3 regions of the Streptomyces sp. RLB3-17 genome follow, and region 1 is predicted to be linked to each of the others. Evidence: riboswitches for the same ligand, from Rfam matches in the RefSeq annotation. Region 1 holds a riboswitch; each other region holds the start of a gene.
The links. A riboswitch is a leader RNA that binds a small molecule or an ion and turns the genes downstream of it on or off. The one in region 1 is predicted to bind S-adenosylmethionine.
Positions count from the first base shown of each region.

Region 1 (3,267 bases):
CGTTGTCCAGCACCGTCAGATGCGGGAACAGGTTGAAGTTCTGGAAGACGAACCCGATCCGGCCGCGCTGGGCCAGGATCGCCCGCTCGGTCAGCTCCTTGAGCCTCCCCCGGCCTTCGGCCGGGGGGACCCCCGTCTCGCTGCGCTCGCCGTGTCGGCGTACGCCGATCAGCTCGCCGTTCAGGCTGACATGGCCGATCTCGGGCTTCTCCAGGTGGTTGATCACCCTGAGGAGGGTGGACTTGCCGGAGCCGGACGGGCCGAGGATCACGGTGACCTCTCCGGGCCGCACGGTCAACTCCACTCCGTTCAACACGCGTTGGGCGCCATACCACTTGTGCACATCGCGCACCTCGACGGCGGCCGGTCGGATCGCGAGCGTCTCGCCGGTCATATCGCCGCCTCCTTACGGGCCCGGGCCCGCAGGTCACGCAGACCGGTGCGGACCTTCTGCAACGGGGTCGGCGGGAGGGAACGCAGCGCGCCCCGCGAGTAGTACCGCTCGACATAGAACTGGACGACGGACACGACGCTCGTGAGGATCAGGTACCAGGCGGTGGCGACCAGCAGCAACGGCACGATGTCGCCGGGGTAGGTGGAGCCCATGCTCTGCACCGAGCCAAAGAGGTCGAGCAGCGAGACGTAGAAGACCAGCGAGGTGCCCTTGATCAGGCCGATCAGCTGGTTGACGTAGTTCGGGGTGATGGAGCGCAGTGCCTGCGGGAAGACGATCCTCGTGAACTGGTAGCCCTTGGGCAGACCGAGTGCGGAGGCCGCCTCGTGCTGGCCCTGGTCGACGGAGAGGATGCCGCCGCGGACCACCTCCGCCGCGTACGCCGCCTCGTTGAGGCTCAGTCCGACGACCGCGACGACCAAGTCGGTGGCAAGCCGGGACTCGTCGAAGGTGAGGAACGCGGGGCCGAAGGGGACGCCGAGGCTCAGCGTCTTGTAGAGCGCGCTGAAGTTGTAGAGGAAGAGCAGGACGACGATGAGCGGCACCGAGCGGAACAGCCAGATGTAGACCCAGCTCACCGCGCGCAGCACAGGGCTTTCGGAGAGTCGGGCCAGGGCGAGCAGGATGCCGCCGAGCAGGCCCAACACGGCGCTGTAGAGCGTCACTTCGAGGGTGATGAGCAGGCCGTCGAGGATCGTGGGACGCAGGAACCAGTACTGGAACCGGTCCCACTGGAAGAAGGGGTTGGTCGCCAGCCCGTGGACGATCTGGGCGACCACGACGAGCACGATCGCCGAGGCGATCCAGCGGCCGGGGTGGCGCAGGGGCAGCACGCGCTGTGCCGCGGCCGGGCGGGGCTCCGTCGTGCTCAACGGCACGGCGGAGCCCAGGGATTCACTCATGGAGGGCTCCAACGAATGCGGACACACCGCCGCGGCCCGTACGACGGCGGTGCGCGCGGGGACAGACGGATGTCAGGGAGTACGGAGGGAGGAGAGGCTCACCGACAGCACGCCGACAGGACGGCGGGCGAAGGAGGTCGAGCCGTGCGGACGTTCAACGCCGCGAAAGGCGGAAGCGGTCAGCCCTGACAGAGACAGCGGGCGCCGCGGGAGCTACAACACAGCGCGGCGGCGGAGCAGCCGTGGCGCCGCGAAGCGGTCGTCCCGTCAGCTGCGTACATCGCGTTCACCGTCACCATTCCGCCCCGTTGGGCCTCGAACGCACCGGGATCGATCCGGTCCGATGCGGCGTAAGTTAGGCATGGCCCCAAACGAATGTCAACGCGCACCGGCCGGAATGACCACGTGGTGAGACCGCGCATATGCCTTCTTGACGGCTCCGCGGACCGCACCGAGACTGACGGGGACGGTCACGATTGTCAGCGCCCGTCGTGCGGGTTCTCCCGTTCGACGCGGTTATCGGCCCCGGCCCGCTGACAGGCAACCCTTCCACCGCGACGGGGTGCCCCGGGTGACGACCGGGTCCCGCCGGTGCGGCGGGGCAAGCGTGGTCTCGCCTCTCGCGAGCCCCGGACACGGGAGCGATGGGAATGGCCAGGAGGAGCACGAACGGTCTGACCAGGCGCCTGCACATCGATCTGCAGCGGGTCTCCAGCGCGTACTAGTCCAGGCGGTCCGTCCGTCCTGGTCCACGCGGTCCGTCCAGCGCGTACTGGTCCCTGCGGTCCGTCCCGCGCGTACTGGTCCACACGGTCCGTCCGGTCGGGCACGTCCCACGATCCGGACCGGCCCGTACGTCAGCGCAGTCACTCCGTTCCGCCACCGCCGCCCAACGGGCCGCGGGGGCTTCGACGTTCCCTGGAGAGTCATGCCCAAGACAGTGTCGCTCGCCGCCCCTCGCCCCCACCGCATCCGCAGCCGCATCGGCGTCGGCCTGGCCGGCGGTTTCTACCCGGCGCCGCACCGTTATCAGCTGTACCTCGCCGAGGGCTGTCCGCGTTCGCTGCGCATCTCGGTCACCCTGGAGCTGCTCGGACTCCACGACTCGGTCGCCACCACGCTGCTGACGCTTCCCGCCGAGACACCCGACGCGTTCGCCGCACTGCGCGGCGCGTACGAGGCCACCTGGCACCACTACGACGGTCCGCTCACCGCGCCCGCGCTGTGCGACCGTTGGAGCGGACGGATCGTCAGCAACCACACGCCGGACATCCTGCGTGACCTCGCCGGACTGCCGGTCTGCCAGGGCGACGCCCGCCTCCCCCGGCTGAACCCACCGGCCCTCACCGCGGACATCGACGCCTTGCGCGAACTCCTCGACCGGGACGTCACCCCCACCGCGCCGCCGCTCGCGCGCACGACGGCACTCCAGTCACTGGACCGGCAACTCGCCTCGCACGTCCACGCGTTGGGCGACGAGCTGACGGCCGCGGACGTCGACCTCTGGGTGGCCCTGACCCGACTCGGCCCGACGGAGTCCCTCTCGCCGTACGGCCGGCTCCGCGACTACGTACGTCGGCTCGACGCCCACCCGGCCTTCCACGGCAAGGTGCGCTGAGCGCGTACGCCAAGGTCGCCGGGGCCGGTAGGGCCGTAGGGCCCGGGCCCCGGCGCCGGGTCGGCTCAGCCCTTGGCGCGGGAGAAGACGAGCGTGCCGGTGACGGTCGTCAGGCCGCGGATCATGCCCATCTGGTTCCAGCCCATGTCGAACTGGTCGCGGTCCACGGTGAACTCCGCGGTGAGCGTGACGGTGTCGGCGCTCGCCCCGGTCACCCGACCCGTGACGGGCTGCGGCCGGCTGATGCCGCGCACGGTCAGCTGCCCGTTGATCTCCACGGTGTCGTCCTGACC
Region 1 covers NZ_CP041610.2:9,359,811-9,363,077, reverse strand. Annotated here, with positions in the region: gene FNV62_RS42020 (amino acid ABC transporter ATP-binding protein) at 1-394, opposite strand, end outside; gene FNV62_RS42015 (amino acid ABC transporter permease) at 391-1,356, opposite strand; SAM riboswitch class IV at 1,825-1,970, shown strand; gene FNV62_RS58140 (putative leader peptide) at 2,001-2,081, shown strand; gene FNV62_RS42010 (glutathione S-transferase C-terminal domain-containing protein) at 2,285-2,974, shown strand; gene FNV62_RS42005 (YceI family protein) at 3,040-3,267, opposite strand, start outside.

Region 2 (3,267 bases), 4.0 Mb from region 1:
CAGATCCGCGATGACCTCACCGAGGGTCCCACCCTCGGCCGTCACCTCGGCCCGACCACCGGTGTAGGTGCGCAGGATGGTGGGGATGCGGACGTTGACGCTCATATCGGTGAGACCTCCCGGTCGGATTCTTGGCCTACGGCTGGGGAGCGCCCCGTAGGGGCGCGGGGAACTGCGCGACCGGCCCGCACCGGCCCGCAGCGGAGAAACAACCCTCCGAGCCAGGCCCTAAGCGAGCCCGGCCTCTCGGAAAGAGTCCAGGTTGGGACGAATGGTCGCCGTCAACCCCGTACCGGCCACCGCATCCAGCGTCTTCAGACCATCGCCGGTGTTCAGGACGACGGTGGTCAGCGTCGGGTCCAGCAGCCCGTTCTCGATCAGCTTCTTCGTCACGCCCACCGTCACACCACCGGCGGTCTCCGCGAAGATCCCCTCAGTACGGGCGAGCAACTTGATCGCGTCGACGACCTGCTCGTCGTTCACGTCCTCCACGGCCCCACCCGTGCGCCGCGCGATGTCCAGCACGTACGGCCCGTCGGCCGGGTTGCCGATGGCGAGCGACTTGGCGATGGTGTTCGGCTTCTGGGGCCGTACGACGTCGTGGCCCGCCTTGTAGGCGACGGACACCGGCGAGCAGCCCTCGGCCTGGGCACCGAAGATCTTGTACGGCTTGTCCTCGACCAGTCCGAGCTTGATCAGCTCCTGAAGACCCTTGTCGATCTTCGTGAGCTGGGAGCCGGAGGCGATGGGGATCACCAGCTGGTCGGGGAGCTTCCACCCCAGCTGCTCGCAGATCTCGTACGCGAGGGTCTTGGAGCCCTCCGCGTAGTACGGCCGCAGGTTGACGTTGACGAAGCCCCAGCCCTCGCCCGCCGGGTCGCCGATCAGCTCGGAGCAGAAGCGGTTCACGTCGTCGTAGTTGCCCTCGATGCCGACGAGCTCGCCGCCGTAGATCGCGGCCATGACGACCTTGCCCTGCTCCAGGTCGTGCGGGATGAACACGCAGGAGCGGAAGCCGGCACGGGCGGCGGCGGCGCCCACGGCGCCGGCGAGGTTGCCGGTGGAGGAGCAGGAAAGGGTCGTGAAGTCGAACGCGCGGGCGGCCTCGATGGCCTGGGCGACGACGCGGTCCTTGAAGGAGTGCGTCGGGTTGCCGGAGTCGTCCTTGACGAAGAGCTTGCCGGCCTCGACGCCCAGCTCGCGGGCGAGGTTGTCGGCCTTGACGAGCTTGGTCCAGCCGGGGTTGATGTTCGGCTTGTCGGCGACGTCGGCCGGGACGGGCAGGAGCGGCGCGTAGCGCCAGATGTTCGCGGGGCCGGCTTCGATGCGTGCCCGGAGCTCTTCGGTCTCGTAGGCCGAGAAGTCGTACGCGATCTCCAGCGGGCCGAAACACTCCTCGCAGGCGAAGACCGGGCCGAGCGGCACGCGGTGCCCGCACTCGCGGCAGGAAAGCGCGGCGGCGGGTCCGAGATCCACACCGACTACGGTGGTGGTGTCGCCCGCGACAGGGTTCGTGGTGCTTGCAACGGTCGAACTTGCAACAGTCTGCGCAGCCATGGAGGCGAGGCCCTTTCTCCTCATCTTCCTCACGACGCACTTCGCCGTGAGACGGATTTGGCACCTTCCCTAGCCGGGAGCCTCGCCACATCAACGTGACAGGACCAGCTGGAGGGTTGCCGGGGCTTCATCGGGCCGTATCCCTCTGCCCCTCTGGATGAGCGGTATTCGGTTGTGTCGTGCGGGTGGTGCGGTGGTCCGCAAATGATCTACGACATGCGATGGTCATCCGCGTTGTTCAAGACTGTAACCGAAGGCCAGGACAGTTGAGATAGTCGTCCGAACCGCGAGATGGATCACACCGTGAGACAGCGGGTGATCAGACAGTGAGGAGCCGCAGACTGTGCTGAAGGAAACTGAGCGCTGGCTGAGCAATCGCTCCTGGTCCGTGACCGATCGCCCGCTCCACAGACTCATGTCCGCCAAACGGGCCACGGGCTCCTCGGTGAGCGTCGTCCTGCCCGCGCTGAACGAGGAGGAGACGGTCGGCGAGATCGTCGCCATCATCCGCCACGACCTGATGCAGCAGGTGCCCCTCGTCGACGAGATCGTCGTCGTCGACTCGGGCTCGACCGACCGCACCTCGCAGGTGGCCGCCGCGGCGGGCGCGCGCGTGGTGCACCGGGACGAGATCCTGCCGCGCATCCCGACCGTGCCCGGCAAGGGCGAGGTGCTGTGGCGTTCCCTCCTCGTGACGAGCGGGGACATCGTCTGTTTCATCGACGCGGACCTGAAGGAGTTCTCCTCGGACTTCGTCTCCGGGATCGTGGGGCCGCTGCTCACCGAGCCCGGCGTGGACCTCGTCAAGGCGATGTACGACCGTCCGCTCGGCGGTACGGCGGGGCAGGGCGGCCGGGTCACCGAACTCATGGCCCGCCCCCTCCTCAACATGCACTGGCCGCAGCTGGCCGGCTTCGTGCAGCCGCTCGGCGGGGAGTACGCGGCCCGCCGCTCGCTGCTCGAACAGCTCCCCTTCCCCGTCGGGTACGGGGTCGAGCTGGGCATGCTGGTCGACGCCCTGCACCTGGTGGGCCTGGACGCGCTCGCCCAGGTCGACGTGGGCGTGCGCAAGCACCGCCACCAGGACGGGCAGGCGCTGGGCCGGATGTCCGCCGCGATCTACCGCACGGCCCAGCTCCGGCTGGCCCGCGGCCACCTGATCCGCCCGGCCCTCACCCAGTTCGAACGGGGCGGGGACGGTTTCGAGCCGCGCACGTACTCGGTGGACACGGAGGAACGTCCGCCGATGGTCGAAATCTCCGAGTACCAGAAACGAAGGGCGGCGTAGCGGCGCCCCCGCAAGGGGCGCGGGGAACTGCGGCTCAGCCCCCATCGGCCGGAAGATCACATACGACCCCTCATATGGCCAACGGGAACGTTTGAGCGTTTCCATGCGGGGCTAAGTTTCGAGGCATGGCTTCAACGCAAGGCGCCCACAACATCCTCGTCGCCTCCAACCGCGGCCCGGTCACCTACGAGGTCCAGGAGGACGGCTCGCTGCGCGCCAGGCGCGGTGGCGGCGGGCTGGTCTCGGGCCTCTCCGCGATCGGGCCGGACGCGGGGGCCCTGTGGGTGTGCTCGGCGCTCGGCGACGGCGACCGCGAGGCGGTCCGGCGCGGGATCGCCGAGGACGGCGTACGGATGCTGGACATCGACGCCGACGTGCACGCGGACGCCTACAACGGCATCGCGAACTCCGTGCTGTGGTTC
Region 2 covers NZ_CP041610.2:5,370,650-5,373,916, forward strand. Annotated here, with positions in the region: gene FNV62_RS24340 (MoaD/ThiS family protein) at 1-105, opposite strand, end outside; gene thrC (threonine synthase) at 229-1,557, opposite strand; SAM riboswitch class I at 1,575-1,721, opposite strand; gene FNV62_RS24350 (glucosyl-3-phosphoglycerate synthase) at 1,901-2,845, shown strand; gene FNV62_RS24355 (alpha,alpha-trehalose-phosphate synthase (UDP-forming)) at 2,971-3,267, shown strand, end outside.
Region 2: it holds a riboswitch for S-adenosylmethionine, as region 1 does, so the genes downstream of both, thrC (threonine synthase) here and FNV62_RS58140 (putative leader peptide) in region 1, are expected to answer to the same signal.

Region 3 (3,267 bases), 5.8 Mb from region 1:
ACCCCGATCCCGTACTCGGCGGACAGCGCGGCCGCGAAGTGCGAGCTGTTCCAGCCCTCGACGACGAACGAGAGGACGCCGACGCGCGGGGCGTCGTCGCCGAAGAGCGACAGGACGCGGACCTCGGGCACCTCGGCCAGACCGGCGCGGACGGCCCCGATCAGCTGCTCCTCGCGGGCGACGAGCGTGTCGAAACCGGCCTCGGTCAGCGCCTTGCAGGCGGAGGCGATGGAGTAGGCGCCGATCACGTTCGGCGAACCGGCCTCGTGCCGGGCCGCGCTCTCGTGCCACTCCACGTCCACGCCGCCGTCCACCCGCCGCGTGACCTTGCGGCTGGCGCCGCCGCCCGCGAGATACGGCTCGGCCTCGCGCAGCCAGTCGGCGCGGCCCGCGAGCACGCCGGAGCCGAACGGCGCGTACAGCTTGTGCCCGGAGAAGGCGACCCAGTCGACGTCGAGGTCCCGCACGGACACCGGGTGGTGCGGGGCGAGCTGGGCGGCGTCCAGGACGATCCGGGCACCGTGCGCGTGCGCGGCGGCGGCCAGCTCGCGCACGGGCCACAGCTCGCCGGTGACGTTCGAGGCGCCGGTGACGCAGACGAGGGCCGGCCCGTGGGGGTCGCGGGCGGCGAGGGCCCGCTCCAGGGCCGCGACGGCCTCCCGCGGGGTACGGGGCGCGTTGAGGTAGGTGACCTGGGCGTCCTTCCACGGCAGCAGCGAGGCGTGGTGTTCCGTCTCGAAGACGAACACCTGGCAGCCGGCCGGGAGGGTGGCGGCGAGCAGGTTGAGGGAGTCGGTCGTGGAGCGGGTGAAGACGACCTGGTCGTCGCCCCGGCAGTCGAGGAACTCCGCGACGGTCCTGCGGGCGTTCTCGAAGAGGTCGGTGGACAGCTGGGAGAGGTACCCGGCGCCGCGGTGCACGCTGCCGTAGTACGGGGCGTACGCGGCGACGTCGTCCCACACCCGCTGGAGGGCGGGGGCGCTGGCGGCGTAGTCGAGCGCGGCGTAGGTGACCTCACCGCCGGTCACGAGCGGGACGGTGACATCTCGCCCCAGAACGGGCAGAGGGGCACAAACGGCCTGGTCGGCGGCAGTGGTGGAGACAGACATGGCGAGCTCCTGTGAGAGGCAGGCGGAATCGCTGCGCGGGCCGGGTGCACGGGGGTACGGGTGTGCGGCTGCACGGCTCGGCGCAGGGAGGAAAGGCAAAAGGGGTGTGCGGAGGCGGGGCTCTACGCCCTATCGCATTCGCTTGCTCACAGAAGGCTCCCTCGAACGACCAGGACCCCTGGGATTCTCGAGGGGTCCGCGCTTGCCGCAGACCTCGCTGCCTACGGCCTGGTCTTCACCCGGGGCACCCCGCCACGGACGGAGGGTTGCCGGACAGCCGGCCGGGGCCTGATGGCTGTCGCTCATGACCTGATACGGCATCCTGCCACAAGATCTTCCACCCGCAACCCGGCGTCCGCATACCGGGACGCCGAGTGGGAGGCAGCGCCACTACCCGGGGGCTCCGCCCCCGGACCCCCAAAAGATCGCGCAGTTCCCCGCGCCCCCTGAAGGGGCGCGGGGAACTGCGCGAACAACCCCCACCGGCCCGCAGACGAACAACCGAGCTACGACTGGCTCGCAGCCACCCAGCGTTCCAGCGTCCGCTTCGCCGCCCCAGAGTCGATAGCCTCCGCCGCCTTCGCCATCCCGGCGCGGAGCTGGTCCGCGAGCGGTGCGTCGGTCGGGGACAGGGCGACGAGGGCCGCCGCGGAGTTCAGCAGCACGGCGTCCCGTACGGGCCCCGTCTCGCCGTTGAGCAGGCGACGGGCGACGTCCGCGTTGTAGGACGCGTCGGCGCCGCGCAGGGCCTCCACGGGGACGAGTTCGAGGCCGACGTCACGCGGGTCGAACCGCTCCTCGGTGACCTTGCCGTCGCGGACGATCCAGACCCGGGACGTCGCGGTGGTGGTCAGCTCGTCCAGGCCGTCGTCGCCGCGGAAGACGAGCGAGGAGTTGCCGCGCTCGGCGAACACGCCCGCCACGATCGGCGCCATGCGCAGGTCCGCGACTCCGACGGCCTGTGCCTTCACCCGCGCCGGGTTCGTCAGCGGACCCAGCACGTTGAACGTGGTCCGGATCCCCAACTGCCCCCGCGCCGCCGCGACATGACGCAGCGCCGGGTGGAACTTCACCGCGAAGCAGAAGGTGATCCCGGCCTCCTCCGCGACCTCGGCCACCCGCTTCGTCGTCAGGTCCAGATTGACGCCGAGCTTCTCCAGGACGTCCGAGGCACCGGACGCGGAGGACGCGGCCCGGTTGCCGTGCTTGACGACTTTGGCGCCGGTCCCGGCGACGACGATCGACGACATCGTGGAGATGTTCACCGTCTTCGCGCCGTCACCGCCCGTACCGACGATGTCGACGGTGTCCCCCGGCACCTCGATCACATTGGCGTGCTCGTACATCGTCCGGACGAGACCGGAGATCTCCTCGACCGTCTCGCCCTTGGCCCGCAGCGCCACCGCGAACCCGGCGATCTGCGCGTCCGTCGCCTCGCCGCTCATGATCCGGTCCATCGCCCAGGCCGTGTCGTCCGCGCTCTGGTCGCGGCCCTCGAGCAGGCCGTTCAGCACCACGGGCCAGGAACGGCCCGCCGCGGTGTCGCCTCCAGCGGGGTTCACAGCGCTCATAAGCCGCTCCTGGGTCCGTCGTCCCGCCAAAGGGACGCCTTGTGTAGATGGGAACACCCTATCCAGGCCCGGAGACGGCAAAGAGCCCCCGTCCAGGCAATGGACGGAGGCTCTCGCCGTGGCGATCAGTGAAGACCGGTCAACCGGTCGGAGGATCAGTGGTGGCCGTGGCCGCTCGTGATCTCCTTGTACTCCTCGACCGTGGGCTTCGGGATCTGGCTGTCCTCCCCGTAGAAGCCCTCGCTGAGCTTGGAGCGCAGCCTCTCCGAGCCCTTCACCTTGCGCTCGACACCGTTCTCGTCGACCGTCGCGCCGATCACGGCGGGCTGGTACTGCTCGTGCGCGGTGAGCGTGTGCAGGGCGTCCTGGCTGAGCGGCTCGTGCACCTCGATGAACTCACCGTGCGGCAGGCGCTTGATGATGCCCGACTCGCGGCCATGCAGCACCTTGTCCTTGTCGCGGCGCTGGAGGCCGAGGCAGACCCGCTTGGTGATGACGAACACGATGACCGGCACGACGAAGAAGCCGATGCGCACGAACCAGGTGATCGAGTTGATCGACAGGTGGAAGTGCGTGGCCCAGATGTC
Region 3 covers NZ_CP041610.2:3,594,737-3,598,003, forward strand. Annotated here, with positions in the region: gene FNV62_RS16670 (aminotransferase class V-fold PLP-dependent enzyme) at 1-1,109, opposite strand, end outside; SAM riboswitch class IV at 1,303-1,419, opposite strand; gene trpD (anthranilate phosphoribosyltransferase) at 1,616-2,680, opposite strand; gene FNV62_RS16680 (cytochrome b) at 2,836-3,267, opposite strand, start outside.
Region 3: it holds a riboswitch for S-adenosylmethionine, as region 1 does, so the genes downstream of both, FNV62_RS16670 (aminotransferase class V-fold PLP-dependent enzyme) here and FNV62_RS58140 (putative leader peptide) in region 1, are expected to answer to the same signal.